DNA from 4 places in the Ectobacillus sp. JY-23 genome. Region 4 is predicted to be linked to each of the others. Evidence: riboswitches for the same ligand, from Rfam matches in the RefSeq annotation. Region 4 holds a riboswitch; each other region holds the start of a gene.
The links. Region 4 has a riboswitch for S-adenosylmethionine ahead of MUG87_RS07845 (bifunctional homocysteine S-methyltransferase/methylenetetrahydrofolate reductase). Riboswitches for the same ligand answer to the same signal wherever they lie in the genome.
Positions count from the first base shown of each region.

Region 1 (8,192 bases), 410 kb from region 4:
TGCTTTTGCTTTGTAAGCATCTTGATCTGTCCATGTTTTTATTGGTGTTAGCACTTCATCAGGAACACCAGGCACATGAAGTGGGATTTCCAGGCCAAAAATATCGTCTTTCACTGTTTCTGTAAGTTTTAATTCGCCGTTTAAGGCAGCCTGCACCATTGCACGTGTATAGGCGAGGTTCATACGTTTTCCAACGCCATATTCGCCCCCAGTCCAGCCGGTATTAACAAGGAATACCTGTGCATTGTGCTTATCAATTTTTTCACCCAGCATTTCTGCATAGCGAGATGCCTGTAGAGGCAGGAACGGCGATCCGAAGCATGTAGAGAATGTTGCTTGCGGTGATGTAATGCCGCGCTCTGTACCAGCTAGCTTACTTGTGTAGCCGCTTAAGAAATGGTACATCGCTTGCTCTTTTGATAGCTTGCTGATTGGAGGTAACACACCGAATGCATCGGCTGTTAAAAAGATAATCGTATTGGGATGACCAGCAACACTTGGAAGAATAATGTTATCAATCGCTTCCATCGGATAAGCAGCCCGTGTATTTTCTGTTAAAGAGACATCGTTATAGTCTGCAATTCTTGTATTCTCGTTTACTACAACATTTTCTAAAACGGCACCAAATGTAATTGCGTCAAAGATTTGCGGCTCTTTCTCACGAGAAAGACTTACGCATTTTGCATAGCAGCCACCCTCAATATTAAATACCCCATTTTCAGACCAGCCGTGCTCGTCATCACCAATTAATTTGCGGGTTGGGTCTGCAGACAATGTTGTTTTGCCTGTACCAGACAACCCGAAGAATAAAGCTACATCACCTTCTTCTCCCACATTTGCAGAGCAATGCATGGATAGAATGTCTTGTTCTGGTAGCAAGAAGTTCATAATAGAGAAAATAGATTTTTTCATTTCACCGGCATACTCTGTACCACCAATGAGGACAATGCGTTTTTCAAAAGAAATAATGATAAATGTTTCGGAGTTTGTGCCATCTATCGCTGGGTCCGCTTTAAATGTTGGAGCCGATACGATTGTAAACTGTGCCTCATGATTAGCAAGATCTGTTTGCGTTGGACGAATGAACAACTGATGCGCAAATAGATTGTGCCATGCATATTCGTTCACAACTTGAAGCGGTAGGCGATAGCTATGATCAGCTCCTGCAAATCCCTTGAATACAAAAAGCTCTTCTTTTTCTTTTAAATGCTCTAACACTTTTGTATATAAATGATTAAAATGTTCTTCAGAAATTGGGCGATTGACAGAACCCCAATCAATTTTATCTGCAACCGACGCTTCTTTTACAATAAATTTATCTTTAGGGGAACGTCCTGTATATTTACCCGTTGAAACAGAAACTGCTCCTGTCGAGGTCAGCGTGCCTTCGCCGCGCATCAGCACTCTCTCAACCAGCTGTGGAACGCTTAATTGCACGTGTGCATTGCTTCCGTTCAATAGCTCATCTAATTCGATTTGGACATTCACAGTACTCATATACATACCATCCTTTGTTTATTTTATGAAAATTTCTCATATACCCAATAAGAGTATAACACATTCATATAAATAATGTATACTAATTGTTATGAATTGTTTGTGTATTTGTAATGAATAGGCTTTCTTTTTTTTTATGTTTACGTTATTTGTACAGGTAGGCACTACTATAGTGATTATACATGATAAGGAAAGAAAGTTGTAACATTTAAAGAAAGTAAAAAAACAGCATGTGTGCCAAGGATTATACGTTGACAAAACCATAGTATTTCGATAGTATATCTGTTGGACGGATACTCTCTTATCCCGAGCTGGCGGAGGGACAGGCCCTATGAAGCCCAGCAACCTCACATACGTGAAAGGTGCTCAACCTGTGCAAGGCGCTCAAGCCTTGAACGATAAGAGTGAAAGGCAATTAAGAGCAAATTCAACCTTTCCTCAAAAGGGAAGGTTTTTTATTTTGACATATTGGGAATTTTAAAAATGTCGTATGACATCTAGAGAGATGAGTTCCGTACATAAATGAACAGGGAGGTTTACCAATGACAACGAAGCGTCGTTTATTTACGTCTGAGTCCGTAACTGAAGGACATCCAGATAAGATTTCTGATCAGATTTCCGATTCCATCCTAGATGCGATTTTGGAAAACGATCCAAATGCACGTGTAGCTTGTGAAACAACAGTAACAACAGGTTTGGTATTAGTAGCGGGAGAGATTACAACTTCTACGTATGTAGATATCCCAAAAATCGTTCGTGAAACAGTTCGTGAAATCGGCTATACACGTGCGAAATACGGATTTGATGCAGAGACTTGTGCTGTATTAACATCTATTGACGAGCAATCTGCGGACATCGCTATGGGTGTTGACCAAGCATTGGAAGCACGCGAAGGTTCTATGACGGATGCTGAAATTGAAGCAATTGGTGCTGGTGACCAAGGCTTAATGTTCGGTTATGCATGTAACGAAACAGAAGAGTTAATGCCTCTTCCAATCTCTCTTGCGCATAAATTATCTCGCCGCTTGGCAGAAGTACGCAAAAACGATACATTAGAGTACTTGCGTCCAGACGGAAAAACGCAAGTAACAGTTGAGTACGATGAGAACAATCAACCTGTACGCATCGACACAATCGTTATCTCTACACAACATGCACCAGAAGTGACGCACGAGCAAATCGAGCGCGACTTGAAAGAGCATGTAATCAATCCAATCGTTCCTGCTGAATTGATTGATGAAAACACAAAATACTTCATCAACCCAACAGGTCGTTTCGTAATCGGCGGACCACAAGGTGATGCTGGTTTGACTGGACGTAAGATCATTGTTGATACGTACGGTGGTTACGCTCGTCACGGCGGCGGTGCATTCTCTGGTAAAGATCCTACAAAGGTTGACCGCTCTGCGGCATATGCAGCGCGTTACGTTGCGAAAAACATCGTAGCTGCTGGTCTTGCTGACAAAGCGGAAGTACAACTTGCATACGCAATCGGTGTAGCACAGCCAGTATCTATCGCTGTTGACACATTCGGAACAGGCGCTGTATCTGAAGATGTATTGGTTGAACTAGTACGTAAAAACTTCGATCTTCGTCCTGCAGGCATCATTAAAATGCTAGACCTTCGCCGCCCGATCTACAAGAAAACGGCTGCTTACGGTCACTTTGGCCGCAACGACCTTGATTTGACTTGGGAGCGTACTGATAAAGCTGCTACTTTGAAAGAGCAAGCTGGTCTATAAGAAAAAAACCCGCACATATGCGGGTTTTTTTTATTGTTGATAAAATCTTCTTAACCACCTTTTAATCTTTGAGCGTGGCTTCTACAAAAGTATTTTTTACATACCATTGTGTTTGCTTGCAGAAAGTTATTCACGGAATTATCTAATCCATTTTACGACATCGTTCATATCTTGACGTACTTTTGGGCGTGGATCACGAACGCGATAACCGAATGCAGCCATGACTGCTACATCAAAGTTTCCACCCTCTAGAGCACCTGCTTTTTCTAAAATATCGTGCACTTTTTCTTGATCAAACCCCTCAATTGGGCAAGAGTCAATACCAATCTGAGCGGCAGCTGTCATCATATTACCTAGCGCAATGTATACTTGTTTTGCAGCCCAGTCGAACATCGCACGGTCATTCCCAAGAAGCTTAAAGTCTGATTCTAAAAATGTTTTATAAAAACTGCTAATTGTATTGTATGCTTCTTCTGGTAGCTGTTTTACATCTTTTTTTATATGCTCAATGTAATCCGAATTGTATATCATATCTTCTGCTGTGCGTGCTAGTAGTACAACATAGTGACTGGCGGTGGATAACTGCTTTTGCGCTCCCCATGAAACTGGACGTAATCGTTCACGAAGCTCTGGATCTTGGATGACGACAAAGCGCCAAGGCTCAAATCCAAATGAACTTGGAGATAGTCGTGCGGTCTCTAAAATAAATGCAAAATCTTCATCAGAAATTTTCTTCTCTGGATCAAATTCTTTTGTTGCATGTCTAAATTGATATGCCTCTAAAATCTCTTGTTTTTTTGCTTCTTTATTCATATTGATCTCTCCTTTGATGGTTTGTTCTATAAAGTGAAATATTGTTTTTTTGCTCCTGCAAGCTCTATTATAAAAGTAACCAATTAAAATAAAAGTACGCACATTTTTGTGTTATAGTATCATTTTTTATACTAAAGGGGATGTTAATATGACAGCTAAAATTGATATTTCTAATTGGGAATCTCACGGATATGCATGCCCTGTTGAAGCAACGCTCGACATTATCGGTGGTAAATGGAAAAGTGTGATTCTATATCATTTATCAAATCAAACATTGCGCTTTAATGAGCTAAAACGGCTTATTCCTGATATTACGCAGCGGATGTTAACGTTGCAGCTACGGGAATTAGAAAGAGACGGCATTGTTCATCGTGAAGTATATAAGGAAGTCCCGCCGAAAGTAGAATATTGGCTAACAGAATTTGGCCAAACGCTTACACCTATTATTCACCTCATGTTGAAGTGGGGTGTTGAAAATACGGATAAGATTATTCAGCATCGAGAACAAGCTGACGTCTAACAAAAAGGAAGCATTATTGGCTTTCTTTTTTTGTCAAGCAGAGATATTTGCATTCTACTGTCTTTGCTTTTCTTTAATCCAGCTACAGCGGCTAGCTCCTCCGGTCTGAGAACCCCAGCCCTACGGAGCTGAACAAGCCGCTTTCGCTTTTCTTGTCGTTTTATAAGAACCTTTGACGGCATGCAGGAAACAAGGGGGAGTCGGGATAATATGTACAACAAGAAAAAACGAATATAACCATCATCAAATGAATAGAAAGGAGGCGCCATATGATGAACCGAGATATTTTACATCAAATTGTACAAGATATCCCTGACGGCATTATTCATGCTTCGGACAAGGAACTAGAGGAACTGCAAAAAATCTTACAGGAGGCGTTAAAGCTTAGAGAGGGTCATAAAAATTTACAAAAACTCATTCAAGGATTCTCTGGAAAAGGTATGACTGGATGATGACCGCTGATACAATCAGCGGTTTTTCCATGCTCTTTTATGATATGCAAGATAAATCGGTCACTTTTAGCCAGATATCGGTCAGATTTAAAATAAATCGGTCACTTTTGACGAGATACCGGCCAGATACAAAATAAATCGGCTACTTTGAAGTCTAATGACATCTCATTACAATAGTAAAACGTTCATGTGACAAATGTACAAAATTCGCCTGACTTCTGTGACAATCATGGTAATATGGTACTGGCTTATGCATATGTATAAGTCATGATATTACATAAAAGCAGGTGTGGTATGAAGTTTTCATTTCGTAGAGTAATACATCACATGGTGGTATTTTTCATATGTGTATTAACATCGTTTATTATAATGGAGCATTATGTGGATGATGCGGTCAGTAAAATGATCCCTTATGCATCAATTGCAGTATTTCTGCTCATTCGTTTTATAGGAGCGTCTTTGTTATATTTTGTTTATGTATGCGTGTATTCCGTTATACGATACCGCAAAATCCGCCTTTTCAAATGGTTTATAGTATATTTTAGTTTGTTGTATTTGCTGTTGCTTGGATTCATGTTGTTCGCCCGAGAACCAGAGGCAGGAAACGTAAAGGACAATTATATTCCGTTTCATACAATTGATTTATACCTCAATAACAATGTCGCACCGATTTATATTGCAACCAACTTGCTGGGCAATATCATTTTATTCATTCCTGTTGGGGCATTTTTATGCTACATCGTGCGCAACCGTCATGCTGCATCATTTTTATCATTATTTACAACCATCGGAATTGAAATGGCACAAAAATACTATACGATTGGTAGCTTTGATGTGGATGATATCTTGCTGAACTTTATTGGCGCATGGGTAGGGATACTATGTTGTAATGTGAGCTTGAAAAAAAGGCGAAGACCAAAATAGTCTTCGCCTTACTGGGAAGGGTCAATTATTCGTAATACATCAATGCCTTTTTCAGTCAATTTTTTCGTTTTCATATCATGACACAAATTCGTAAGAACAAGCAATTCAGTGCGTAAGTGTAAAATGACGCTGGTGAGAATATAACCAATGGCTAGATTTTCCTGTCGGTATTTCTTCTCGTATACCGTTTCCATTGTTGTCAAATACAATTTCGTTTCAGCAACCTTCTCTTCAAGCTTGGAAATCATCGGCTCAATATCTCCATATTGAGCGAATAACAGTGCTTCATGGATAGCACGCTGCATATTTTCCTGTTTTCCAATTTGTTCTAATAACAATTGATTAAATTCTTTCACGCCATTCTCCGTTACCCCGTACACTGTTTTTTCAGGTCTTGGTGTATCCGAAATAATATCTGTGACCGCTATGAAGCCCTGTTCCTCTAGCCTCTCAAAATTGTAATATAAAGAACCCTTTGTGATTTTCATATAGTATTTCATATGACTTTGCTGCAGGATTTGCTGAATTTCATAAGGGTGTCTATTCTTTTCCATAAGAAGACCGAGCACCACTAGCTTTACATTCATCGGCTATGCCTCAATATTTACATTTTCATCTTTCTTCACGGAAACCCGTGCATTTCCCATCCATACAATCGCAATAGCTGATAGTACAAGTGGGATTAGGGAAAGGGCAAAGATATGTGTAATAGAAGATGACATAGCATCTACAATTTTATCTAAAATGGGAGCCGGAATTTTTGCGCGTGTGGCAGGTTCAAAAATAGACTTTAAATCCCCCATATTGCCTAGCGCATTTGTTCCCCCGTTCATTCCAGCAAAAGCATTCTTTAAATTCTCTGTAAACGTAGTGTTTTGGATGGTTCCAAAGATGGTAACACCTAACGTCATACCGAGCGAACGGAAAAAGGAATTCGTTGATGTTGCAGAACCACGAAAACGCGGATCTATATTATGAACAGATGATGTTGGTAACAGTGAGAAGGAGAAGCCTACACCAAACCCTACCAATATCATATATAAAGTTACCATCATGCGTGTTGTTTCTGGTGTCATCGTACTTAAAAAGATTGTGCCCACCAGGAAGGAGGCAATGGATAATAACATCAGATTGCGATAGGTGGTTTTCGTTTGAAAAATACCCGCAATCGCGCTACCTGCAACAGAACCGAGCATCATTGGCATTAATACAAAGCCTGCGCTTGTCGCAGAACCACCGTAAACAGCCTGCACGAAGATGGGAATAAACACTGTTGAAATGACAAACGTTGCACCATAGAAGAATGCGATGATTTGTGAAGTTGCAAACACGCGTTGTTTAAACATCCAAAATGAAATAATAGGATCTTTCGCCTTTGTTTCAATAACTAAGAAGGAAATAAAGAAAATAACAAACACGCTGAACAAGCCAATAATTTGTGCAGAGCTCCATGCGTATTCTTTTCCGCCAAGCTCTAGCGCAAACATAACGCTGACCACGGCTACAATTAAAGTAATAGCACCTCCCCAATCAATATACTGCTTTGTGGTAGGAGCTGTTTCCTTATAAGCTTTGACGATACAGAATAAAGAGATTAAACCAATTGGAATGTTTACATAGAAAACCCAGTGCCAACTAATATTTTCTGTAATATAGGCACCAAGAAGGGGACCAAATACACTAGACATCCCGAATACGGCTCCTAGCAAGCCAGTCATTTTGCCGCGCTTTTCAACAGGAAAAATATCAAAAACAATTGTAAAGGCGATTGGCATTAATGCCCCGCCACCAATGCCTTGAATAGCACGGAAAATACTGAGCTGCACGATGTTTTGGGCCATTCCGCATAGCACAGAACCAAGTAGAAATACTAATAAGCCAAATATATAAAATCGTTTTCTGCCATACATATCGGATAACTTCCCGAAAATGGGCATACCAGCCATTACAGCGACCATGTACGCTGATGTGACCCACACAAACTTATCAAGTCCGCCTAAATCGGAAACAATTGTTCCAATAGCTGTTGCTACAATTGTATTATCCATAGCTGCCATCAAGATTCCCAGTAGCAAACCTATTATAACAAGGCGAATATTACTTTCTTTTGAAACCATAGTTAAGCTCCTTTCTTTATATGGGATATATAGTTTAATTAAACCATATACATTTATTATAGTCTAATTAAACCATTTGTATAGATAATCTTTCCGCCTTTTTTCGCAAACTAATAAACATCTTTGC
Region 1 is NZ_CP095462.1:1,910,377-1,918,568, reverse strand. Features, by position in the region: gene pckA (phosphoenolpyruvate carboxykinase (ATP)) at 1-1,497, opposite strand, end outside; SAM riboswitch class I at 1,796-1,902, shown strand; gene metK (methionine adenosyltransferase) at 2,040-3,239, shown strand; gene MUG87_RS09895 (NAD(P)H-dependent oxidoreductase) at 3,378-4,052, opposite strand; gene MUG87_RS09890 (winged helix-turn-helix transcriptional regulator) at 4,201-4,572, shown strand; gene MUG87_RS09885 (hypothetical protein) at 4,842-5,024, shown strand; gene MUG87_RS09880 (VanZ family protein) at 5,319-5,948, shown strand; gene MUG87_RS09875 (PadR family transcriptional regulator) at 5,957-6,535, opposite strand; gene MUG87_RS09870 (MDR family MFS transporter) at 6,539-8,065, opposite strand.
Region 1: it holds a riboswitch for S-adenosylmethionine, as region 4 does, so the genes downstream of both, metK (methionine adenosyltransferase) here and MUG87_RS07845 (bifunctional homocysteine S-methyltransferase/methylenetetrahydrofolate reductase) in region 4, are expected to answer to the same signal.

Region 2 (8,192 bases), 800 kb from region 4:
GCTGGACATATTGATAATATTGCCTTTTATATTGTGCTCGAGCATATATTTAAGTGCTTCGCGGCAACCAAGGAACGCACCAGTCAAGTTGGTGCTAATAACTTTATTCCAATCTTCAAGCAGCATGTCTACAGTAGGAACTTCATTTTCAATGCCTGCATTGTTAATCACTATATCTAGGCTACCAAAATGCTTTGTTGCAGTTTGAATAAGTGTTACCACATTATGTTCGTTTGTTACATCTGTAAACACACCAATAGCCTCACCACCCATTGAATGGGTATCTGTAATAATATCGTCCACATCTTGCTTTTGTTCTTCCGGAAAATAGCAAACAACAACTTTTGCTTTTTCTTTTCCAAAGCGAAGGGCCATAGCTTTGCCAAGACCGCTACCAGCGCCTGTGATAATGACTACTTTTCCTGCCAAATCAGGATACATGATGTGCCTCCTTATGTTTTAGTAAAACCCAGCATGACACCGCCTGCAATAATAAGTAAGCAGCCAATTATTACAAACACCATTTGTTTTTTTGATTTCTTTTCTCCTAAAATAAAAATGCCGCCAAGTGTAGAGATAATAATACCAGTCTGTGATAAAGAAAAACTGGTTGCAACGCCGATTCGTGGGATAGCAAGTAATAAACCAAGATTACCAATGCCCCACACGGCACCAGTAATCACATTACGAAGCGCATACTTGTTAAATGGTCTATGTTTAATGGAAAAAAGCAATGCTCCGGTTACCATCCCTACGCCTTGTGGTAAAATAGCAGACCAACCGTCAATTTCGAACCAGCGTATGATTACGACATATGCCAAAAATCCGACTGTAGAAACTACTAGGAGAAGCAACCCTTTTTTTCGATCACCGCTCTTATTTTTATGTTCTTCTTTCACTGTAAAAAGTACCCCGATAATAATCAATGCAATGGCAATACAGCCGATAAAAGTTGCTGTCTGTGTTTCCCATTCCTTAAAAATAAATACGCCAAAAGCAGTAGTAGCAACAAGTTGCATTCCTGTAGACAAAGGAACTGTTTTAGAAACGCCAAGGTGTTCTACACTGCCATATTGGTTGCCTTGACCGAGAGACCAGAACATGCCGGATATGAAGCCAATAAAAAAGATAAACCAGGATAGATCTGGTGTTTTGTATATATACATAACAATGGAAAATAAAAAAGCGCCCCATGCTGTCCCAAGTAATTGAGAGCGAGAGTCGCCACCGAGCTTGGTACTTAGTAAAACAAGACTGCCCCAACAAAGGGCTGGAAGCAAAGCCAATAAAAGACCCATGGTGTAAATCCTTTCTTTTTATTATTAGTTTGACCCAGTGCATACACTTTTATATATGCAGGATTGGTTTACCCACCCATTCATGCACCTTGTTAGTACTCATAAGAATGTAACTTCCTAAAAAAATTAAAACTTATCGGAAAAGTGCGATTGCAAAAATTTAGAATTGTGTTACAATAAACTAAATCACTTATCCAGAGAGGCGAAGGGAACTGGCCCGATGAAGCCCGGCAACCTGCGAAAAGCAAGGTGCTACTTCCAGCAAAATGGTGCCCATTTTGAAAGATAAGGTAAAATAGTTACCTCAACAGTCTTTTCGAAATGGAAAGATTTTTTTGTTTATTATGGGAAAAGGGGGGGCTGTTGTGGTAGCAGAAGAACAGTATCGAGTCATCATGGAAAAAATTAAATTGATGCTCGACGATATGAAGTTCGGATCCATTACACTCATTGTACAAGATGGCAAAGTTATTCAGCTTGAGAAAAATGAAAAAGTTCGGTTGAAGTAAAAGCGCTGACTAGAGAAACTAGAGGCGGTTTTAACCTAAGGGTTAAGACTGCCTCTTTTTGTATAAAGGAGGAAGGTCGCATGATTACGTATGAAACGTGGGGAACCCTCCCTTCCTTTTCGGAGGATGATGGTGCAAAAGGAGCACTGTCTGTACTGCGCTGGGCATACGAAGAATATGGCGAAAATATTGTGTATGCCTGTAGCTTTGGTATAGAAGGGATTGTACTCATTGATCTTATCAGCAAGGTAAAACCGGATGCTAACATTGTTTTTCTGGACACAAATCTTCATTTTAGAGAGACATATGATGTGATTGCAAAAATAAAGGAGCGATTTCCAAAACTGCGTATTGAAATGAAACGGCCTGCACTGAACTTACAAGAGCAAGAAGATGCGTACGGACCTAAGCTATGGGAACGTAATCCGAATGCATGCTGTAACATTCGAAAAGTACAGCCATTACATGAAGCCCTCAGTCAGGGAAAGGCATGGATTTCGGGTTTACGTCGTGAACAATCACCAACGCGAAAGAATACAGAATTTCTTAACCAAGACCATAAGTTTCATTCCATTAAGGTTTGCCCACTTATTCATTGGACGTGGAAGGACGTATGGCGTCATGTATACCGCGAAAATTTACCTTACAATATACTGCATGATCAGGGGTATCCAAGCATTGGTTGTGAAATGTGTACGCTGCCTGCACAAGGAAGAGATGGCAGATGGTCAGGTACGAATAAAACAGAATGTGGTTTACATTAGAAAACCAAGTAAACCAATTTGAGAACTATATAAATGCAAATAGGAAATCTGACATACTTTTTGAATAGGAAAAGGCTATGTGCAACTACTCTTAGTACCTAAGATAGGGCAGGGCTTATGAGCTAACAGTTTTTGTGCTTTCGTTATTCTATTGTTGGTATGTCTCAAAAAATTTGCTGTATATGGATAAAGGAGCGAAAAAGAATGAGTCAGATTCTCCCGCATGGAGGTACATTAATTCAATTAGTGGATGAAACGTACGATACGTTTCATATTGAAAAAGAAGTCGAGTTAGACACGGTCGCACTCAGCGATTTGGAATTGATCGCAACAGGTGCATATAGTCCCTTGACTGGGTTTTTAACGAAAAAGGACTATGATGCAGTCATCAACCATATTCGTCTGGCCGATGGTACTGTGTGGAGCATTCCTATCACGTTGGCTGTTACCCAGGAAAAAGCAGGTGAACTACGTGTAGGTGAGCATGTTCGCCTTATAAAAGATGGAGTAACATATGGCGTTCTTCAAATTGAAGACATATATACACCGGATAAATTAAAAGAAGCACAGTATGTGTATGGAACAAGGGACGAGGCACACCCTGGTGTAAAGCGTGTGTTCAATCGACCCAATGTTAATTTAGGGGGGCGCATTACTCTTGTAAAGCGCGTTCCAAAAGATCAATTTGCATCATATCGACTAGATCCCATTGAAACAAGACAAAAGTTTGCCGAGTTAGGCTGGAGAACAGTGGTAGGGTTTCAAACACGAAATCCGGTTCATCGTGCGCATGAATATATTCAAAAGACAGCGCTAGAAACAGTAGACGGTCTATTCTTAAATCCACTGGTCGGTGAAACAAAGTCCGACGATATTCCGGCGGATGTTCGCATGGAGAGTTATGAAGTATTATTGCAAAAGTATTATCCAAAATCTCGTGTGTTTTTAGGAGTATTTCCAGCTGCTATGCGTTATGCAGGACCACGTGAAGCAATTTTTCATGCACTTGTGCGTAAAAATTTTGGCTGTACCCACTTTATTGTAGGCCGTGATCACGCAGGGGTTGGCGATTATTATGGCACATATGATGCACAGAAAATCTTTAGTAATTTTACAGCAGAGGAGATCGGGATTACGACATTGTTCTTTGAAAATAGCTTTTACTGTAATGAGTGTGGTGCAATGGCTTCTGCGAAAACTTGCCCACATGGAGCCGAAAGCCATGTAATTTTATCAGGTACTAAGGTTCGTGAAATGTTACGAAATGGAGAGATTCCCCCGAGCACATTTAGCCGTCAGGAAGTCATCGAAGTGTTAATTCGTGGATTACGTCGGGAACAGGTTGCTGCTGGAGGTGTCCAATGAGTGAAAACATTATCTGGCACGATGCCTCAGTAACAAAGGCGGAACGAAGAAAACAAAACAAGCATAACAGCTTTGTACTTTGGTTCACTGGACTATCTGCCTCTGGTAAATCCACTGTAGCAAATGCAGTGGCACGGAAGCTATTTGATGCAAATATCCGTAGTTATGTACTAGACGGCGACAATGTGAGGCACGGTTTAAATAGAGGCTTAGGTTTTTCCGAAGAAGACCGCAAGGAAAATATTCGTCGCATCGGCGAAGTTGCAAAGCTGTTTGTTGATAGCGGCACTATCGTATTAACTGCCTTCATTTCACCATTTCAAGAGGATAGACAAACGGTCCGCAATTTACTCGAAGCTGATGAGTTTATTGAAGTATTTGTGTATTGTCCGCTAGAAGAATGTGAAAAACGAGATCCAAAAGGTTTATATGAGAAAGCAAGAAACGGTGAGATTAAGCAATTTACAGGAATTGATTCACCGTATGAAGAGCCTGTGAAGCCAGAAATTACCCTCCATACGCATGTATATACGGCAGATGCGTGTGCGGAGCAATTGCTACAGTATTTACGAGAGAAACAATACATTTAAGGGGGCGCAAGTATGGGATATGAAAAAACATGGGCGGAGAACCCGAAATTAAATGAAACAGAAAAAAAGAAGCTCGTTAAAGATGGTCTTGAGATTTATAAAGATATTCCGTACTACGCGGAAAATGGATTTGATTCTATTCCAAAAGAGCAGTGGGATATGTTCAAATGGGCTGGCTTATATTTGCAGCGACCAAAAGAAGCAGGTTATTTTATGATGCGTGTCAATGTACCGTCCGGTATCTTAACGAATAATCAGGCTATTGTGTTGGCAGAAATCGCAAGAGATTATGGTCGCGACGTCGTGGATATTACAACGCGTCAAGCTATTCAATTTCACTGGCTGCGTATTGAGCAAATTCCTGATATTTTACAGCGACTTGAAAACGCTGGCTTGTCTTCAGCTGGTGCTTGTGGTGATATTACACGTAATATCGTCGGCAATCCACTTGCTGGCATTGATCGAAATGAACTATTTGACACCACTGAAATTGTAAAAGACGTGTATGAGTTTTTCCAATTTAACGAGGAGTTCTCAAACTTACCACGCAAATATAAAATGTCGATTAGCGCTAATACGTACAATGCATCAAATGCAGAAATTAATTGTGTGGCATTTACACCAGCTGTAAAAGATTTAGATGGAACTCGTGTTAATGGCTTTCATGTCAAAGTGGGCGGAGGATTATCAGCGCGTCCATTTTTAGCACAAACGCTGGATATCTTTATTCGTCCGGAGCAAGTAAAGGATATTGCGATTGCAATTACGACAATTTTCCGTGATTACGGTTATCGTGAAAAACGCCACTTATCTCGTTTAAAATTTTTAGTTGCTGATTGGGGCGTAGATATATTTAAGGAAAAGCTTCTTGAGCTAACAGGTCCATTGCCAGAAAAGGGAGAAGATGCAACGGAAGGATGGAACGCCGGCTACTTTTACGGGGTCCATGAACAAAAGCAGGATGGATTATACTACGCTGGCTTTAATGTACCAGTAGGGCGTATGAATGCAAGTGAATTGCTTGAAGTGGCACGCATTGCAAAAGCATATGGAAATGGTGATATTCGCACATGTAACTCACAAAACTTTTTAATTCCGAATGTACCAAAAGAGAACGTTGAAGCTTTGCTACAAGAGCCGTTGTTCCAGCGCATCAACCAACAGCCGCAATCGTTTATCGGTCACGCTGTTTCTTGCACAGGGATCGAATATTGCAATCTTGCTTTAGTAGAAACAAAAGAACGTTTACGTCGCATTGCCACCTATTTGGATGAACAGCTCACATTAGATGTACCAGTTCGTATTCATATGGTAGGGTGTCCTAACTCCTGCGGACAGCGTCAAATTGCTGATATCGGCTTGCAAGGCGTGAAAATGAAAACAGCGGACAAGCGCATGGTAGAAGCCTTTGAATTATATGTGGGGGGAACACTGCTTGACGGCGGAACTTATAATGAGAAGCTCAAAGGAAAGGTTGATGGCGAGCATTTACCAGCCGTCTTGTACGAATTTTTATCTGTATTCAAGACAGAAAAGCTACCAAATGAATCGTTTTTCTCTTATGTAGGTCGCGTTGGTTTAGAGCATCTGCAGCAAAAGCTTGATGATATTCTAGAGGAGGCGGCGGTGTAACGATGGAGCTATATCGTTTTGAGGTGGTGGCTGAAGAGAAAGTGATTCCAGTCATTATTGTTGCTGAAAATGAAGAAAAGGCGTTTCGGGCAGTTGAGGTAGAATTAGAAAAATATTTTTTACGATTACCTGTGATTACAGATATCACCTTATATGAGAAAAAGCGCATTCATAAAAGTGCTGGATATGTAATTTATGAGCAAGAAAATATTTCAATATAAGGCGTTCTTAATCTCGCTGTGAACAAGCAACGGTGAGATTTAACAGAGTCCATCATAAAAAGTGAGGGGAAGCGTGTGGGAAAGGTATATCTTGTCGGGGCGGGACCGGGAGATCCGGATTTGATTACTGTGAAAGGTTTAAAATGCATTCAGCAAGCGGATGTAATCCTATATGATCGGCTTGTGAATAAGGAGTTACTGACGCACGCAAAGCCCGAAGCGGATTTAATTTATTGCGGTAAATTACCCGATTATCATACGATGCAACAGGAGACAATTAATGCTTTTTTAGTAAAGCTTGCGAAAAAGGGGAAGGTAGTTACACGTTTAAAAGGAGGTGACCCGTTTGTATTTGGACGGGGGGCTGAAGAAGCAGAGGCGCTTGTGAAAAATGGGATTCCATTCGAAGTGATTCCAGGTATCACCGCAGGTATTGCAGCTCCTGCATACGCTGGTATTCCAGTTACTCATCGTGAGGCCGGAGCAAGCTTTGCCATCGTTACGGGACATCGACGTGCAGGTGCAGAGGAGCAAACGAAATGGGAAAGTTTAAAAGGGATTGACACGCTGGCGATTTATATGGGCATGAGTAATTTACCGTATATTTGCGGACAGCTCATCCATCATGGAAAAAGCGAACAAACGCCGGTGGCTTTGGTGGAATGGGGTACAACTGAAAAGCAACGTACAGTCACAGGAACGCTTGGTACAATTGTCACAATTGCCCAAAAAGAACAGGTGCAAAATCCAAGCATGATTATCGTGGGGGAAGTAGTGCGCTTTCGTGAAAAGATTAAATGGTTTGAACAGCCGCTTCCGTATGCAAGAGAGGCGTTTTAAATGCAAGCTGTCTTATATGTATGCCATGGAAGCAGGGTAAAGGAAGCTAATGAACAAGCACGTTTTTTTACTGAGCAAGCGATGAAGCTTGTGAATGCCCCGATACAAGAAGTGTGTTATTTGGAGCTAGCTGCACCTTCGATCGCACAAGGATTTGCTACGTGTATCACAAAAGGAGCGACACGAATTGCTGTTGTACCTGTTTTATTGCTAACAGCTGTTCATGCAAAAGAAGATATTCCCAATGAGCTGCTTTATGTCAAGAGGCAGTATCCGAACGTTACAGTGACGTATGGAAAACCTTTTGGTGTTCATAACAGTATTATAGATATTTTGCTAGAGCGTATTGATGTAAACCAAGCTGGAGAGGGGGCACGAGTGCTACTAGTAGGGCGTGGCAGCAGTGATACGGATGTGAAACGTGATATGAAACAAATTGCGCAACTTCTAGAAGAGGCTCACCCATTTCAAAGTGTAGAGATCTGCTTTTTAGCCGCCGCCGAGCCGCGCTTTGAGGAAGCGATCAAAACTGCAGCTGCAACGCAAACACAACTGTTTGTTGTGCCCTATCTCCTTTTTACAGGGCTGTTAATGAAAGGAATGGAACGAGAAGTTCAGCGCTATGGTAATCACGTTGTACTCTGTTCGTACCTTGGCTATCATACACATCTGCAACAGATTTTAGCAGAACGAGCGAATGAAACGATAAGGGGTGAGGCTTTTGTATCCAATTACAGTCCGTATGGAAGGTAAGAAAGTAGTGGTAGCGGGCGGGGGGAAAGTAGCTTCCTTTAAAATTCGCCCGTTGCTTGAGGCGAAAGCAGATGTAACTGTAGTTAGCAACGAACTTTCTAGTTCCATCAGAGAGTTAGTGGAGGCTGGCTGTGTACACTGGATTCAAGGAACATATGAGCGAAACGATTTTAAAGAGGCGTTCTTGATCATTGCAGCAACAGACGATAAAGATCTGAAC
Region 2 is NZ_CP095462.1:700,737-708,928, reverse strand. Features, by position in the region: gene MUG87_RS03690 (glucose-1-dehydrogenase) at 1-441, opposite strand, end outside; gene MUG87_RS03685 (GRP family sugar transporter) at 453-1,298, opposite strand; SAM riboswitch class I at 1,486-1,590, shown strand; gene MUG87_RS03680 (YezD family protein) at 1,694-1,807, shown strand; gene MUG87_RS03675 (phosphoadenylyl-sulfate reductase) at 1,888-2,571, shown strand; gene sat (sulfate adenylyltransferase) at 2,776-3,936, shown strand; gene cysC (adenylyl-sulfate kinase) at 3,933-4,526, shown strand; gene MUG87_RS03660 (nitrite/sulfite reductase) at 4,539-6,158, shown strand; gene MUG87_RS03655 (DUF3906 family protein) at 6,161-6,379, shown strand; gene cobA (uroporphyrinogen-III C-methyltransferase) at 6,455-7,219, shown strand; gene MUG87_RS03645 (sirohydrochlorin chelatase) at 7,220-7,972, shown strand; gene MUG87_RS03640 (NAD(P)-binding protein) at 7,941-8,192, shown strand, end outside.
Region 2: it holds a riboswitch for S-adenosylmethionine, as region 4 does, so the genes downstream of both, MUG87_RS03680 (YezD family protein) here and MUG87_RS07845 (bifunctional homocysteine S-methyltransferase/methylenetetrahydrofolate reductase) in region 4, are expected to answer to the same signal.

Region 3 (8,192 bases), 190 kb from region 4:
TGACCAGTTATACACATAATGCCGGCATGCTTGAGTTGCGCATAGCAGCATCTAACTTTCTAAAGGAAAGGTATTCTCTCACCTATGAACCAACGGATGAGGTGATTGTAACCGTCGGCGCAAGCGAAGCCATTGATGCGGCATTTCGTACCATTTTAGAAGAGGGCTGTGAGGTTATTTTACCCGTACCTATTTATCCTGGCTATGAACCCATTATTCGTTTATGCGGCGCAGTTCCTGTTTTTGTAGATGTAAGAGATACGGGTTTTCGTTTAACCGCTGAAACACTAGCAGCTGCTATTACTGATAAAACACGTTGTGTGGTGCTCCCTTATCCTTCTAATCCAACTGGGATTACGTTAACACTTGAGGAATTACAAGACATTGCATCCGTTCTACAAGATAAAGATATATTCGTCCTTTCAGATGAAATTTACAGCGAACTGGTATACGAGGGATCACATCACTCTATCGCTCAAATTCCGTCAATGCGTAATAAAACGATTGTAATTAACGGTCTGTCAAAGTCTCATTCTATGACAGGCTGGCGCATTGGCTTCTTGTTTGCTCCTGCTTATATTGCCAAACATATGTTAAAGGTTCATCAATACAACGTAACATGCGCTACTTCTATTTCACAGTATGCAGCAATTGAAGCCTTGACGGTAGCAAAAGATGCGCCTCGTATGATGCGCCATCAATATAAGAAACGACGCGATTATGTATACCACCGTTTAACAGCAATGGGACTTGATGTTAAACGTCCTGGCGGCGCCTTTTATTTGTTTCCTTATATTGGTCAATTCGGTGAAACCTCCTTTTCCTTTGCAATGCGTCTTGTGAAAGAAGCTGGTTTGGCAGTTGTACCGGGCAGTGCTTTTTCAGAATACGGTGAAGGTTACATTCGTCTTTCCTACGCTTACAGTATGGAAATGTTAAAAGAAGGTTGCGATCGATTAGAAATGTTCTTAGAACAAGAAAAGAGAAGGAAATAATTCCTTCTCTTTTGCATTGATTAGTCTTGTTTCCACGCATCTAAGAGTACACGCCATCCAAAGAACGCAACTGCAAACCAACCAATAAAAGTCACCATATATTTCAGAAAATCGATAAACCCATCTAGTGCAGTGATATTAAAAAAGTGGAAAAAAGAAGTAAGAGAGCTATCGATTGTTCCTGCAGCCATTGTCCATAACCATCCTACAAACGCTGCAAGGAAGAATTTTGTCATATTCTCCATTTATGTCACCTCCATCACATCTTGTTATAACACTAACCATGATATGAAAGCGCTAACAATTATGTGACCACAGTAACCTTTGAACGATTTGTCCCACAAAAAAAGGGCACGCTCATCGATGCGCGCCTCTCAATGGAGGGTACTTATATAGGAGATGCCAGTCCTATATAAAAACTATTATACTTGTTATCCATATCGAATTTTGTAAAATTTTGCACAAAATTTAAATTATTTTTACAAATCAATTATTACAAAACGGATACAATTTTTGTTTTTGCTACAATATCATGATAACCTTTGTTATCTTTTCGAAACAGCATAATGTATATATTCACAATAGCGGGCATTCCAAGCAAAATAATGTTAGGCAGAACAATGGTGATAAAACGCAAAAGTAATGTGTTTAATCCTACTTGATCTCCATCTTCCATTACAATACGTGTACGTGTAATTTTTTTCCCAACCGTAAGACCCTTCCATACCAATGGCAAAAATACAAAATATAATAGCATCAACACTAAAGCGAATATTAGATCGTACTTGTAATTTCCAAAACTAACATAAAAACGATTAGTTACTGCACTATAATTTCCTGTTGCAATAGCTACAATTACTCCATACACAAAAGAAATTAAAAACATATCTATTGCAGCTGCTCCGATGCGAGTCATTGTTAATGTTGATTTGTGTATTTTAAGCTTCATTTCTATTCACCTTTCCCATCATTTACAAATCCCATGGTAACATGTCACTCTATAGTTGTAAACTAAATCAATACGTTCTTCTTTCCTCTATCCATACAGATACACAAAAAGTGAGCAACGCAGTAATTCCAAATAAAACCGCCCAGCCGCATAACATTTTTCCTATTATACCGCTTATATAAAAGTGCAACCATAAAAAATATATACTTCCTAACGCATATACAAAGGAAGGTATGTACGGAATGATTGTGTTGTGAAACAAACTTGTTAACAAAAAAGAAAGACAGCAAGCTGTAATACAAATAACAATAAACATACAATGCCTCCTTTTGTTTATTATCTGCTATTTCATGACTATACACTAACGCCAAAATATGTATATGTTGATGCTTCTCTTTTATACAAAAAAATGCCAGTACAAAAACCAACGTTTGTACTAGTTCATTTGTCCAGGTCCATTTGTCCCTATTCGCATATTGTATGGTGTAACCATATTGAAACGACAGATAAAGGAGAGGTTAGTTTGGCTAGACGAAGCAGAAATAATTTGGCAAATATTTTAGGGCAAAATTTTGTGGCAGGTGTTACGGATGAGGTAGAAGATGTATTAGGCACAGGTACAAGATCTGCTGAAAATCAAAAAACAGCACACGTGCACGCTCATGTACAAGAGAGTGGTAACTCCAATGTTAACTTAAATTTAGGGTCTACTCTTCAAAATCGTGGGGACTTGGAAGGCGGCCAGACAGCTGTTTCTCCAACAACAAATAGCGTATCAAACGAAGAATTGCTATCAAATCTGTTACCATTGCTAAACAGACTAGTGAGAGAAAACGAATCATTATAATTGGATTATAAAAAGCAGACTACTCGTTGTGGTCTGCTTCTTACTAAAGGAGGATGATGACATGCGCAGTCGCGCCAGTGTATCTAACAGCGGAAACTCTAACGTAAATATGAATGTCACCGTAGACACAAGTCCGATTGCCTATTCTATGGCTTGCTATTTACATGCCAGTAAAATGGTTACGGATGAACAATTTTTGCATATGCTTAACAATTTAAATGCATTACTTGGCAAAGAGAATATGCCCCTTCCGCCTCTCTTATCTAATAGTACACAAAAAACACCTATGAACGATATAAAAACTTTGAAAAAATTTATTTAAAATAATGAAATGTCGGCTTCCCCCGTCATTTTCATATTTTTCAAATCACTTCTATTTATACAAAAGTAGGACAAATATACAGGCATATCCACCCTTTCTACATATATTGTTACATCACATATTTGAGGTGTTATATGACTTATATCAATATAAGTATTTTCACAACTCAGCACGCCTATACAAGAAGTAATCGACTTGCAAGAGATGTGATGCTAACCAATTCCATTTGGCATCCAATTACATTCCAACTGGATGAGATGAAGCACCTTCCCTTTACTTTTCATGATCGTGAAATTAGCTATACATTGCCATTTGCTCAGCAACCCAAAGTTCACAATATGCTCCAAAGTTGTCTGGAGCTCGCACCAAATTCCGAGATTTACATTTGCTACGTGGGTGGAAACTACTTTATGGAGCCACACGTCATTGGCTGCGCCTATTCACAGCGTTACCATGATACGTGGAAAGGATTCGTTATTTTAACAAATGCAGCTGCATCATACGCAAATATGTATACATTCCCCCATGAAATTGGGCATATTTTATTAACACGTAAAGAAAAGGCACGTCTAACAAATGCCGACCCTGATTGCCCACTCGGATCTCCTCACCATCCAGATCCTTTTAATTTAATGCATGCGGTTGTTCCTGGTCCTCTTCATACACGTTCTAGGTTGCCACTACTCACCTCCAACCAACTTCAACTCGCTCTTAATAGCCCTCTGTTGCGTAAGTGATACTATAAGACAAAAAGGACTGATAGTGGTCCTTTTTGTCTTGGCTGTGTTGAATTCAGATGTTGCTGATTGACACATGTTGATTGGAGTGAAGGGAGTGAGACTTCTGCAGGAAAAGCGAGTCAAAGGAAGACCCTGCAAGCGCATATCGCTGAGGAGGATCCCTGACTGGCGCGAAAAGCCAACCCCTGTAACGGAAATCAACAACGAACTTTAACAGAACCTTTGTCTTATAGTTCAACTTTTGTTCATGCTTTGCATATGCTGAGGAAGCTTCTCAATTGCCAGCACAACTGCATCAAGCTTTGTTTCAACGCGATGAAGCAGGTATAAAGTAACTACAATTGGAAAGCCAACATTGCCGACTAAATGAACCCATTCCTCCATGACTTTTCCCTCCTTTCTCTATATAAATAACTCTTTACTAGAGAAAAAGGGAAAAGCAATTGATTATAAAAATAAATGTTTTATTTCAGTTTCAAAATCTCCTCTTATAATGCCCTTTTCTGTAATAATGCCTGTAATTAAATGATGAGGCGTTACATCAAAAGCCGGGTTGTATACTGCAACCCCTTCGGGTGCTGTTTGAATACCTTGGATATGTGTGACCTCTTCAGCTGAGCGCTCTTCAATGACAATATCAGCACCGGTTTGCAAAGATACATCAAATGTAGATAAAGGAGCGGCTACATAAAACGGAATCTCAAAATACTTGGCTAATACAGCTAGACCCAAAGTACCAACTTTATTTGCAGTATCACCATTAGCGACAATTCGATCTGCGCCGACAATAATTGCTGCGATGCTCTTATTAGCAATTGTACTTGCGGCCATATTATCTGTGATCAAAGTTACATCTACATCTGCTTGTTGCAACTCCCAAGCGGTTAAACGTGCCCCTTGCAACACTGGACGTGTTTCACTCGCATAGACTTTTATATGCAACCCCTTTTCCTTCGCCACATAAAAAGGAGCCAACGCCGTTCCATAACGAGCTGTAGCAATACTTCCAGCGTTACAAATTGTTAGTACAGCATCTCCATCATTAAAAAGTGTTAAAGCATGCTCACCAATTGCACGGCACACTTCTTCATCTTCTTGCTGAATTGCAATTGCTTCAGCTTCTGCCAATGCGATTGCTTCGCCCACTGATAAAGCCACTTGAATTGCGGCAGTTACACGGTTCAGTGCCCAAAATAAGTTGACTGCTGTAGGTCTTGAGCTAGCTAAATAAGATTTTGCCGAGTCAAAGATTTGGAGAAATGTTTCCATCTCCTCTGCTTTGGTGGCTTGAGCGGCAAGTACCAGACCGAATGCAGCTGTAATACCGATAGCCGGCGCTCCCCGAACCTCTAAAGCTACAATACTATCCCACACCTCAGTCACTGTTTTTAGTTCTTTGTAATACACCTCAAGTGGTAGCTTTGTTTGATCTAATAAAATAATAGATTGCCCTGTCCATTGAACAGAGCGCGGTACATTTAACCCTACAGTCATGCTGTCACCTCATCACTTGTTTGTAGCAACACCTCTTTAAATACGGCGATATGTACAGGAAATTTGCTCAATAACAGCGCGCTTCCGTAACGAAGTGCATGCTGCTTGGCACGAAGTCTGCTTACCTCATTTTCTATACCATCCAAGTCTGCAACATGTGCCAATCCAATCGTCCGGCGAATAACTTCGCATCCTGCAAATAAAACTGTATCATTTAAAACCCCTTGAAGAATGTGTTCCAGCCACTTTTCACTTGTTGTATACGCTTCTTTCCCCTCCCGTTTCCATAAATCTGTAAAAGTCTCAACAAAAACAAACCATGTTTTTTCTATATGTTCAAATAAAATAGTTCGTTCATGATACGGGCGAGAAATAGCATTTAGTAATAAATTTGCAAAAAATTGCCCTAAATCAAAACCCATTGGCCCATATGTTGCAAACTCTGGATCAATTACTTTAGTTTCCGTCTTTGAAGCAAAAATGCTCCCCGTATGTAGATCGCCATGAAGTAAAGCCTCTTTACAGGTTAAAAATTTATATTTAGCCTGCGCGACTTGTAAACGCAATTCTTCGTTTGCCCATAACTCTTCCACTCGCGGTTGTAAAGCAACTTCAAACGCATTTGTATCAATATTGGCAAATGGATCTGTAAAGACGAGATCTTCGGTAATTTTACATAAGTCCGGATTTACAAAATTCCCATCCAGCACTCGTTTTTCCTGCGTATCCATTCCAAAATCTGATGTATAAAATAAGGTCTTTGCTAAAAATTCGCCAATGTGCTCAGATAAAAGTGGGTATGTTTCACCTTCAATGAAACCTGTTCTGGAAATCGTTAGGTGGGATAAATCTTCCATCACTGTAACAGCTAACTGTTCATCGTGATAATACACCTGTGGAACAAGGTGAGGTACATATTTTGCCTGAATTTGCAAGGCTTGGCTCTCAATAGTTGCTCGTTTTAAGGAAAGTGGCCAACTTTCACCAACTACCTTTGCATATGGTAACGCTTGTTTAATAATAATACTTTTATCCGTTCCGATAATATGAAATACCAGATTTAAATTTCCATCCCCGATTTCACGACAAGTTATAGTCTCAGTATCTGTAAAATATCCTAGTTTCCTTGCTAACGAAACCGCTTGTGCTTCGTTCAAAGGTTGATATGTCATATAGATTCCCCCAAAATGTATGATAGCGGGGTTTAAAAAAACCCCTTTCGCGACGAAAGAGGTTTGAAGGCAACTTCTCCCCTCTTATCTGTCAGAAAGTTTTCTTTCTGCTGGAATTAGCACCGTGCCTTACAGGCGAATAAATCGCCCCATTTCACAATGGTATTACGGTCGGTTGCTGGGTGTCATTGGGCCAAGTCCCTCCACCTGCTCTAGATAAGAGTTTTAGTTTTTAGAAAGTTTAAAGATTACGAAAACGAGCATAACAAGAATAAAACCATTTTGTCAATAGCTTATTGATAAATATTTTTACGGCGATCAGCAAAAACCGGAATGCCTTTGCGTACTTCTTTCACAAGCTCTCTATGAAGTTCACCATATAAAATTCCTTCTTCCTGTCCCAATCGTACAACAACTTCTCCCCACGGATCAATAATGAGACTGTTACCAGCAAATACATTATTTCGATCTGCGCCAGCCCGATTACAAGCAACCACATAACATTGATTTTCAATAGCACGGGCACGCAATAATGTTTCCCAATGCGCTAAACGAGGTAGCGGCCACTCAGCTACAACAAATAAAATTTCTGCACCTGCCACTGTGTGCGTTCTCATCCATTCGGGAAAGCGGATATCATAACAAATAAAACCTGCACACAACGTGCCTTCAATAGAAAACATCCCTGTTGTACTCCCTGCTGTTAAATATTTATGTTCATCCATCAGTTGGAACAAGTGTGCTTTACTGTACTCCATCAAGCATTCACCTTGCTTATTATAGACATACATTGTGTTAGTCACATCAGTTCCAATGCGCTTTGCAATCGATCCGCCGACGATTGTTACAGCAAATTGTCTTGCCCATTTACGAAATAAGGCTTGCACAGCTTTTCCATTCTCATCGGCTAATACATCTAATCGCTGCAAATCATAGCCCGTCGTCCACAACTCTGGAAGCACTACTACATCTGGTTTACCTAACATTGCTTCCTTCAGCATCACTTCTACAAGTTCTATATTTTTTTCAACATCACCAAAAATTACATCGGTTTGCAAACAAGCTACTTTCATCACGAGTTCCCCCCTAGTTCGTTATCTTCACAAGCTACACTTCTTTCCATACTTCTAAAACTCCTCTTCCTTCATGCATACTGCTTTTTCTCCACATAGAAAGAATAGTTTACATTTTACTTTACAAACTCCCAACAAGAATATATGATTGTTCACTAGAATTGCAACAATTTTCCGAAGAGGTGAAATACATGAAACATTTCAACCCCTCCACGACATTGACTTCGCTACCTAAGCAATTCTTTGCAGGGCTGGTACAGAAGGTAAATGCAGTGATAGCACAGGGTCATGATGTAATTAATTTGGGACAAGGAAACCCTGATAGACCAACGCCAAATCATATTATTCAAGCATTACAACAGGCAGTAGGAGAACCTGTTCATCATAAATATCCACCTTTTCGTGGTCAATCTTCCTTGAAGCAAGCTGTTGCTGACTTTTATGCCAGAGAGTATGGCGTAACAATAGATCCAGAAACCGAAGTTGCTATATTGTTCGGAGGTAAAGCCGGGCTTGTAGAGCTACCTATTTGCTTTACAGAACCCGGTGATAGTATTCTGGTGCCAGACCCAGGTTATCCAGATTATTGGTCCGGCGCAG
Region 3 is NZ_CP095462.1:1,314,638-1,322,829, forward strand. Features, by position in the region: gene MUG87_RS06785 (aminotransferase A) at 1-995, shown strand, start outside; gene MUG87_RS06790 (hypothetical protein) at 1,016-1,240, opposite strand; gene MUG87_RS06795 (RDD family protein) at 1,489-1,944, opposite strand; gene MUG87_RS06800 (hypothetical protein) at 2,012-2,260, opposite strand; gene MUG87_RS06805 (hypothetical protein) at 2,468-2,791, shown strand; gene MUG87_RS06810 (hypothetical protein) at 2,853-3,113, shown strand; gene MUG87_RS06815 (DUF955 domain-containing protein) at 3,248-3,850, shown strand; gene MUG87_RS06820 (YvrJ family protein) at 4,088-4,237, opposite strand; gene mtnA (S-methyl-5-thioribose-1-phosphate isomerase) at 4,301-5,347, opposite strand; partial or broken gene mtnK (S-methyl-5-thioribose kinase) at 5,416-6,519, opposite strand; SAM riboswitch class I at 6,601-6,742, opposite strand; gene MUG87_RS06835 (carbon-nitrogen family hydrolase) at 6,813-7,592, opposite strand; gene MUG87_RS06840 (pyridoxal phosphate-dependent aminotransferase) at 7,784-8,192, shown strand, end outside.
Region 3: it holds a riboswitch for S-adenosylmethionine, as region 4 does, so the genes downstream of both, mtnK (S-methyl-5-thioribose kinase) here and MUG87_RS07845 (bifunctional homocysteine S-methyltransferase/methylenetetrahydrofolate reductase) in region 4, are expected to answer to the same signal.

Region 4 (8,192 bases):
ACGTCTTATTACTTATTTACGAAAGCATCATTTACATCCATTAGCGATTTTACTTACTCATGCACACTTTGATCATATTGGTGCTGTGGATGAGGTGAGAAATGCTTTCTCTATCCCTGTGTATGTGCATGAAGCTGAGCAAGACTGGCTGGCGGATACAACTCTTAATGGTTCTAGCTACTTTGGACAGGGAAGTATTACAGCAAAGGCCGCAGATTGTGTAATTACGGAAGAAAGCACGCTTCAAATAGGTGATTTTACATTTGAGGTTCTTGAGACACCGGGCCACTCCCCTGGAAGTGTATCGTATTATTGCAAAGAAGCAGGTGTGGTATTTTCTGGTGATGTCCTATTTCAAATGAGTATAGGACGTACGGACTTGCGTGGCGGTAGCTTTCATGAATTGGTATTGAGTATTGAAGAGAAACTTTTTACCTTGCCTGATGATACCGTTGTAATGTGCGGACACGGCCCGGAAACAACCATTGGATTTGAAAAAGAACATAATCCATTTTTAAATGCGTAACATGATGCAAGCAATTATAGAGGAGATTAAAGCAAGTAAATTGCAGGCTATTTCGTACGCAGATTTTATGGAAAAAGCATTATATGACCCGACTTTTGGGTATTATATGAAACACAAACCGAAGATTGGAAAACAAGGTGATTTTTATACAAGTAGTAATATATCAATATTTGCAAAGCAATGGGCTAAATTTTTTGTTTCGTTAGTAGAAGCCAAAGTCACTTCCCCTGTTATTTGTGAAATAGGTGGGGGAACAGGGCAATTTGCATATGATGTGCTAATGGAATGGCAACGTGTTTCCCCGCAAACCTATAAGACTTTAACCTATATAATGGTGGAAGTTAGTCCGTATCATCGAACGTTACAACAAGAGAGGTTAGTAGACTTAGGCGTACGCTGGTGCACATCTATCCAAGAAGTAGATAGTTTTAACGGAATTGTGTTTGCAAATGAGCTGTTTGATGCATTTCCTGTTCATGTTGTAGAACAGCAAGATGAGTTGGTGGAAATATATATCGCTTTTAATGAACAACAGCAACTGATAGAGCGTGCTATTTTATTAGAGAATTTGGAGGTTATATCTTACTTGAAAAAACAGAATTTCAAGTTGGCGTATGGGCAAAGAATGGAAGTGCCTCTTGCGATGGAATCTTATATGGCTGAAATAGGCCGTGTCTTGCAGCAGGGACTATTTATCACTGTCGACTATGGCTATACCAATGAAGAATGGTGTGAGCCTGTTCATCGCCAAGGAAGCTTACGAGGGTATTATAAGCATCAATTGATTTCAAATCCATTGTTATATCCAGGGGATATGGATTTGACGACGCATATACATTGGGATGGGTTGCAGTCAGCTGCAGCAGAAAATCAAATGGAAACGCTGCTTCGTGTTAAACAAACAACATTTTTGCTTGCTACTGGTATCCTCGAACAGTTGATTGATCATGTTGATGTAGACCCGTTTTCTACAGCAAGTACTCATAATCGAGCGGTGCGGTCATTGCTAACAGGTGGCATAAGTGACACCTTTCAAATAGCGATTATGGGGAAACTGCTAGAAGGCTATCGTGAGCTGCTAGCTGTGACTAATGAAATGCGTCATTCACCTTTATGAGAAATTATATATGATTGTATGTAAAAAGTGCAGCATTTGCCGCACTTTTTACATATAAAACAAGAGTTCCGTTTAATTTTTGACATAAGAAAAGCAACATTTTATAAATGCTGCTTACCTTTCCCCTAATTAAAATAATATCTTTATAAGTTGTGTTACTTTTTCGTTATCAACACTATAAAAGATTTCTAAACCTTTTCGCTCACTCGTAACAATTTTGGAGCTTTTTAACTTGGCTAAGTGCTGTGAAATGGTAGACTGCGGCATGTCAAGGCTTGTATACATTGTTGATACATTACATGCCCCTTTTTCAATTAGTCCCTTCACAATACAAAGGCGAACCGGATGAGCCAGTACCTTCAACATCTCAGCATTTTCTTCAAATAAATTGGCTTCACTTTCGAATGTTTCAATCATTTGCTTTTTCACCTCCGTATATGCTCCTGGCATTAAGATATACACAAAAAATTGTAAGGTAAAGAGAATCTCCTTTGCAAATCTTTTGGCGAAACGTAAAGATAATGTAAAGAAAGAGATTACTGTGTAATTATATAAGCACCTACAGTTATAGACTCTTTTATCTTAACTCTATCAAGATTTAGGAATGATTTACAATGCTCCTGTTGACACACTTCTTCAAACCTAATCAAATACAGCTAATTTGTTAAAGAGAAGATATAAATGTACTTATATAAATCACATTGTAGCACAATTTTTGTTCTTTATATAGTACCATAATACAAGCAGTTGCGAAAATACTTCTTTAGCAACTGCTTGTATCTCTTGGTTATTATAGAAAATATGTTTTTTGTTAGAATAATTGAATGTGACTTTTTGTTCTCTCAAAAGTATTTTCAAAGTCACATATAAGATCATCAATATGTTCTAAGCCAACAGATAAACGAAGCAAATTCGATGAGATGCCTCGTTTTTCTCGTTCTTCCACAGACATAGCAGCATGTGACATCTTAGCTGGGTAAGATAATATAGATTCAACAGCACCTAAACTCACAGCAAAGACTGGTAATGTAATACATGATAAGAATGAGTTTAGAGATATTTCTTCGTGCAATTCAAAGGAAAGAACAGCACCGGGATGTGATGCTTGACGTTGGTGTACGTCATAGCCTGGATGATGAGTAAGCCCTGGATAATGTACATGCTTTATTTTCGGATGTTGATCGAGATAGGCAGCCATAGCTGATGCATTTTGTGCACTTCGCTCTAAGCGAACTTGTAATGTTTTCAGCCCGCGAAGTACGAGCCAGGCATCTTGTGGTGCGAGCACTGCACCGAAAGCATTTTGTAAAAAGCCGAGTTGTTTTGCTAAAGATGCATCCTTTACCACAGCTAAACCTGCAGTTACATCGCTATGCCCAGCAATAAATTTTGTTGCGCTGTGTAAGACCACATCAGCTCCTAGAGACAAAGGACGCTGATACAAAGGTGTCATAAAGGTATTATCTACAAAAGTCAAAGCGCCGTGCTTTTTAGCGATTTGACATACAGCAGCTAAGTCGGTGACTTTTAAAAGTGGGTTGGAAGGAGTTTCTACATATAGTACCTTTGTATTTGGTCTAATTGCGTTTTTTACAGCTTGTAAATTACTCATATCAACAAAGGTGTGCTCTACGCCGTAACGTGCCAGTACTTCTGTTACAACTCGAAAGGTTCCGCCGTATACATCTTCAGAAATAAGAACATGATCTCCTTGTGATAGGAGCAAAAAGGCAGTTGAGATAGCAGCCATGCCTGATGAGAATGCAAATCCTTTCACACCGTCTTCAAGATCGGCAATCACCTCTTCTAGAGCCTCACGAGTAGGGTTTCCGGAACGACTATAATCGTATTTGCCAAATGTATCGGGATTTGTTTGATGAAAAGTGGACGTTTGGTAAATAGGTACACTGACAGCACCTGTTTGTGAATCAAATTTATGCTTATTATGCAATAAGCGTGTATCAAAGGAAAAGTGGTTCATATTTGAACCTCCTCGCGTACAAGATAAAGTGCGTGCTTTACATCTTGTATCAAATCTTCAACATGCTCAATACCCACGGAAAAGCGAAGTAGCCGATTGCATACACCACGTTGTAGCCGCACCTGAGTAGGAATATCTGCATGTGTTTGAGTAGCCGGATATGTAATAAAACTTTCCGTACCACCTAGACTTTCTGCAAATGTGATGAGAGAAAGGGATTGCAAAAATGGATCAATCCATTCTTCGTGTTGTAAGCGAAATGAAATCATTCCCCCTTTGCCAGGGTACAGGACATCTGTTACTGATGCGGAAGACTGCAAGAAAGAAACCAAGGCTTTTGCGTTCTCTTCATGCTGCTTCATGCGCAGTGCTAGAGTTTTCATGCCTCTCATTAAAAGCCAAGAGTCAAAGGGACTTAAAACAGCACCGGAAGCGTTATGAAAATGACCGAGTGCCGTGCAAAGCGCTGCTCCTTTCGCTACAACAAGACCAGCCAATACATCATTATGTCCTCCTAAATATTTTGTGGCACTATGAATGACAATGTCGGCACCAAGCAAGATAGGCTGCTGTAGCACCGGTGTGTAAAAGGTATTATCAACTATGAGCAGTAAATTATATCTTTTTGCAATGTCAGCTACGCCGGGAAGGTCTGTGACTTCCATGAGTGGGTTGGTAGGTGTCTCAATGAAAATAGCCTTTGTGTTTGATGTAATGGCTTCTTCGATATGATGTAGATCATGAGTTGATACATATCTACATCGAATGTTCCATCTGTTTTCTAAATCATTAAATAAGCGGAAAGTACCGCCGTATAAGTCTTCTGATACAATCAATTCATCTCCAGATTTAAATAAAGAAAGTACAAGAAGAATTGCAGCCATACCTGAGCTACAGGCAAACCCTTTATCTCCGTGTTCCAGCTCTGCAATGGCCTGCTCGAGAATCTCGCGCGTTGGATTGCCTGTACGCGTATAGTCATATCCGGTTGATCTGCCAATCCCCTCATGTCTGTAAGCTGTAGATAAGTAAATAGGAGCGCTCACAGTTCCTGTAGTGTGTTCACTTCTGTTTCCAATTTGAGCCAACTTTGTTTCCTGTCTCATATTTTCTCCCCCTTTAATATAAGGCCGTTGTTACTTTCCATTACAGTGTTTTGCGTTCCGCAAGAGCCTCCCCCTGCGCTCCAATCAACAAGTTCCTATCCTCAACACTAGGCTTTAAAACTGCCTAACATAAAAAAGCCTTCTAAGAAGAAGGCTTTATAATGCAGAATACGCTTCTTCTTATCTGTCAAATTCCTTTGAATTTGCTGGAGTTAGCACCTTTTTAACAGAATTGTTAATGGTTGCTGAGGTATCTAAGGGCCAGTCCCTCCACCTCTCTGGATAAGAAACACATATGAAGTTCGAAGTCTTTTTTATACTGTATACTTAGTACCTAGAAAAAAGCAATATTTTTTTGTTAATTTAAAAAATTAAAAATAATTATGTTTATTTTTATTGACTTCTAAAAAGCGAGTATGCTAAATTATCATGAAAAGCGCATAAGTTGTATCAAACTCTTATCGAGAGCGGCGGAGGGAAAGGCCCTGTGAAGCCCGGCAACCTTCAAACGACTTGTTTGAAACGGTGCTACAACCTGCAAAACAACAAGTTTTGCGTGATAAGGGGCGGATGTTTCCGAATCCTCTCCTTTCATAAAGGAGAGGATTTTTTGTGAAATTATTCGCCCTACAAAAAGGGGTGCGATGAATGTTACGAAAAAGAATTGAGGAAGGTATCTTACTAGGTGATGGAGCAATCGGAACATTGCTCCATTCTCATGGATTGCAGAGTTGTTTGGAAGAACTCAATCTAGAACAACCAGAGCGCATCATTGATATACATCGTCAATATAGAGAGGCAGGAGCAGAGGTTATCCAAACACATACATATGGTGCTAATGAAGGGAAATTGCGCGCATATGGCTTGGAGGAGCAGGTTGTTGCTATTAATAGAGCCGCGGTTAGAAACGCTAGAGTCGGAGCAGAGGGTGCTTATATCCTTGGGACGATTGGTGGCGTGAAGCATACGGGAGCCATGATAACAACAGAAGCAGAACGTGAGTTTATGTTGCTTGAGCAAGCGTATGCTTTGCTTGAGGAAGGTGTGGATGGCCTGATCCTGGAAACCTTCTATGATGAAAAGGAATTAATACGAGCTTTACGTATTTTGCGATCAAGAACAGATATCCCCATTATTACACAGGTAGCTTTACATGAGGCTGGCTTGACACAAACTGGAAGATATATTGAAGATGTCTTTGCTGAATTGTTTCAATCTGGTGCTGATGTTGCCGGTCTCAATTGCCGGTTGGGACCGCTTCATATGATTGAATCTTTGACCTATGTGCCCCTTCCACAGAAGGGACATCTTTCTGCCTATCCGAATGCAGGTCTCCCCAAATATGTAGATGGTACATATGTGTATGAGGGAACACCTGAATACTTTAAAGATATGGTGAATCAATTTGCCAATCAAGGTGTCAAACTGATTGGTGGCTGCTGCGGGACCACACCTGCACACATTCGGGCGATGAAAGAAGCATTACAGCAAGCGCCGGTCTTAAGGAAAGAGGTAGAGAGAAGAAATATCATTACCATAGCAGAGGCTCGCTCTCGTCAAACAGGTAATAGTTTAGCAGAAAAGGCAAAGGAGGAGAGAACGATTATTGTCGAGCTAGACCCTCCTAAAACTTTGGATACGAGTCGCTTTTTTGAAGGAGCAAAGGCACTCAAACGAGCAGGAGCCGATGCAATTACTCTGGCTGATAATTCATTAGCCAGTCCACGTATTTCTAATATGGCACTTGGCGCGATGCTAATGAGGCAGAACATACCTGTGTTAACACACTTAACATGTCGCGATCACAATTTAATTGGCTTACAATCCCATTTACTAGGTCTTGCTTCCCTGGGTATGAATGAGGTGCTTGCTTTGACGGGAGATCCAGCTCGTGTCGGCGATTTTCCAGGCGCCACGTCTGTTTATGATGTTTCCTCATTCGAGCTTATTTCTATGATGAAACAAATGAATCAAGGAAAATCACCTCTTGGCAAATCAATTGGGGATGCTACTTCCTTCTCTGTGGCTGCTGCTTTTAACCCAAATGTACGACATATCGATGCTGCTGTAAAAAGGATGGAAAAGAAGATTGCTGCTGGCGCAGATTATTTTCTTACACAGCCTGTATATGATGTGGAGACACTTCTAAGAACCTATGAAGCAACGAGACATGTAAAAGTACCTATTTTCATAGGAATCATGCCGCTCGTCAGTAAGAGAAATGCAGATTTTTTACATTATGAGGTGCCGGGCATCACCCTTCCAGAAAATATTAGACAAAGGATGGATTGCCAGCCACAGCAAGCTATACAAGAGGGCTTGGCCATTTCCAAAGAGCTGTTGGCTGCTGCAGTAACAATGTTTCATGGCATTTATTTAATTACGCCTTTTCTGCGTTACGAACTAACAGAAGAACTTGTACAATATGCAAAAATACAACAGGAGGCGAACGTATGAGCAGGGTTGAACAAGCATTGCAGGAACGAATTCTCATTCTTGACGGCGCAATGGGAACAATGATTCAACAATATGATTTAGCAGCAGATGACTTTGGTGGCGAAGTATATGAAGGATGTAACGAATATCTTGTAAAAACAAGACCAGATATTATTTTATCCATCCATAAAGCATATTTAGAAGCGGGTGCCGATATTATTGAAACCAATACATTCGGAGCTACTAATATTGTATTAAGCGACTATCATTTATCTCATTTAGATGAAGAGTTAAATGAATTAGCAGCCAAACTTGCAAAACAAGCAGTTGCTGAAGTGGGAAAAGAAGCCTTTGTGGCAGGAGCAATGGGGCCGACAACAAAAGCCATTAGCGTAACAGGTGGTGTTACGTTTGAAGAGCTTATTCAGGCATATATGCGACAAGCGCGCGGTTTATTGCGGGGCGGTGTGGATGTATTACTTGTAGAAACAAGCCAAGATATGCGCAACGTAAAGGCTGCATCGATCGGAATACGCCAGGCATTTGAAGAAACGGGTATTACGGTGCCGCTTATGATCTCAGGTACGATTGAACCTATGGGAACGACACTTGCGGGTCAAAGTATAGAAGCCTTCTATTTATCTATTGAACACTTAAAACCGCTCGCGGTTGGTCTGAACTGTGCGACTGGTCCGGAATTTATGCGTGATCATATCAGAACTTTGAATGAGGTATCGGAAAGTTATATTTCTTGTTATCCCAATGCAGGTTTGCCCGACGAAGACGGTCATTACCATGAATCGCCGCAATCGCTTGCAAAAAAAGTCCAAGCATTCGCAGAAGAAGGCTGGATAAATATTGTTGGTGGATGCTGCGGAACTACACCGGCTCATATCCGTGCAATGAAACAGGAGCTTGTATCGCTTTCGCCGAGAACCAAAAAAGTGAGACAAGGTCATTCTGTAAGCGGCCTCGAGAGCCTACAATATGAAGAATCCATGCGCCCACTTTTTGTAGGTGAACGCA
Region 4 is NZ_CP095462.1:1,499,905-1,508,096, reverse strand. Features, by position in the region: gene MUG87_RS07870 (MBL fold metallo-hydrolase) at 1-526, shown strand, start outside; gene MUG87_RS07865 (class I SAM-dependent methyltransferase) at 531-1,643, shown strand; gene MUG87_RS07860 (ArsR/SmtB family transcription factor) at 1,773-2,060, opposite strand; gene metC (cystathionine beta-lyase) at 2,455-3,624, opposite strand; gene MUG87_RS07850 (methionine biosynthesis PLP-dependent protein) at 3,621-4,730, opposite strand; SAM riboswitch class I at 4,908-5,019, opposite strand; SAM riboswitch class I at 5,186-5,296, shown strand; gene MUG87_RS07845 (bifunctional homocysteine S-methyltransferase/methylenetetrahydrofolate reductase) at 5,379-7,187, shown strand; gene metH (methionine synthase) at 7,184-8,192, shown strand, end outside.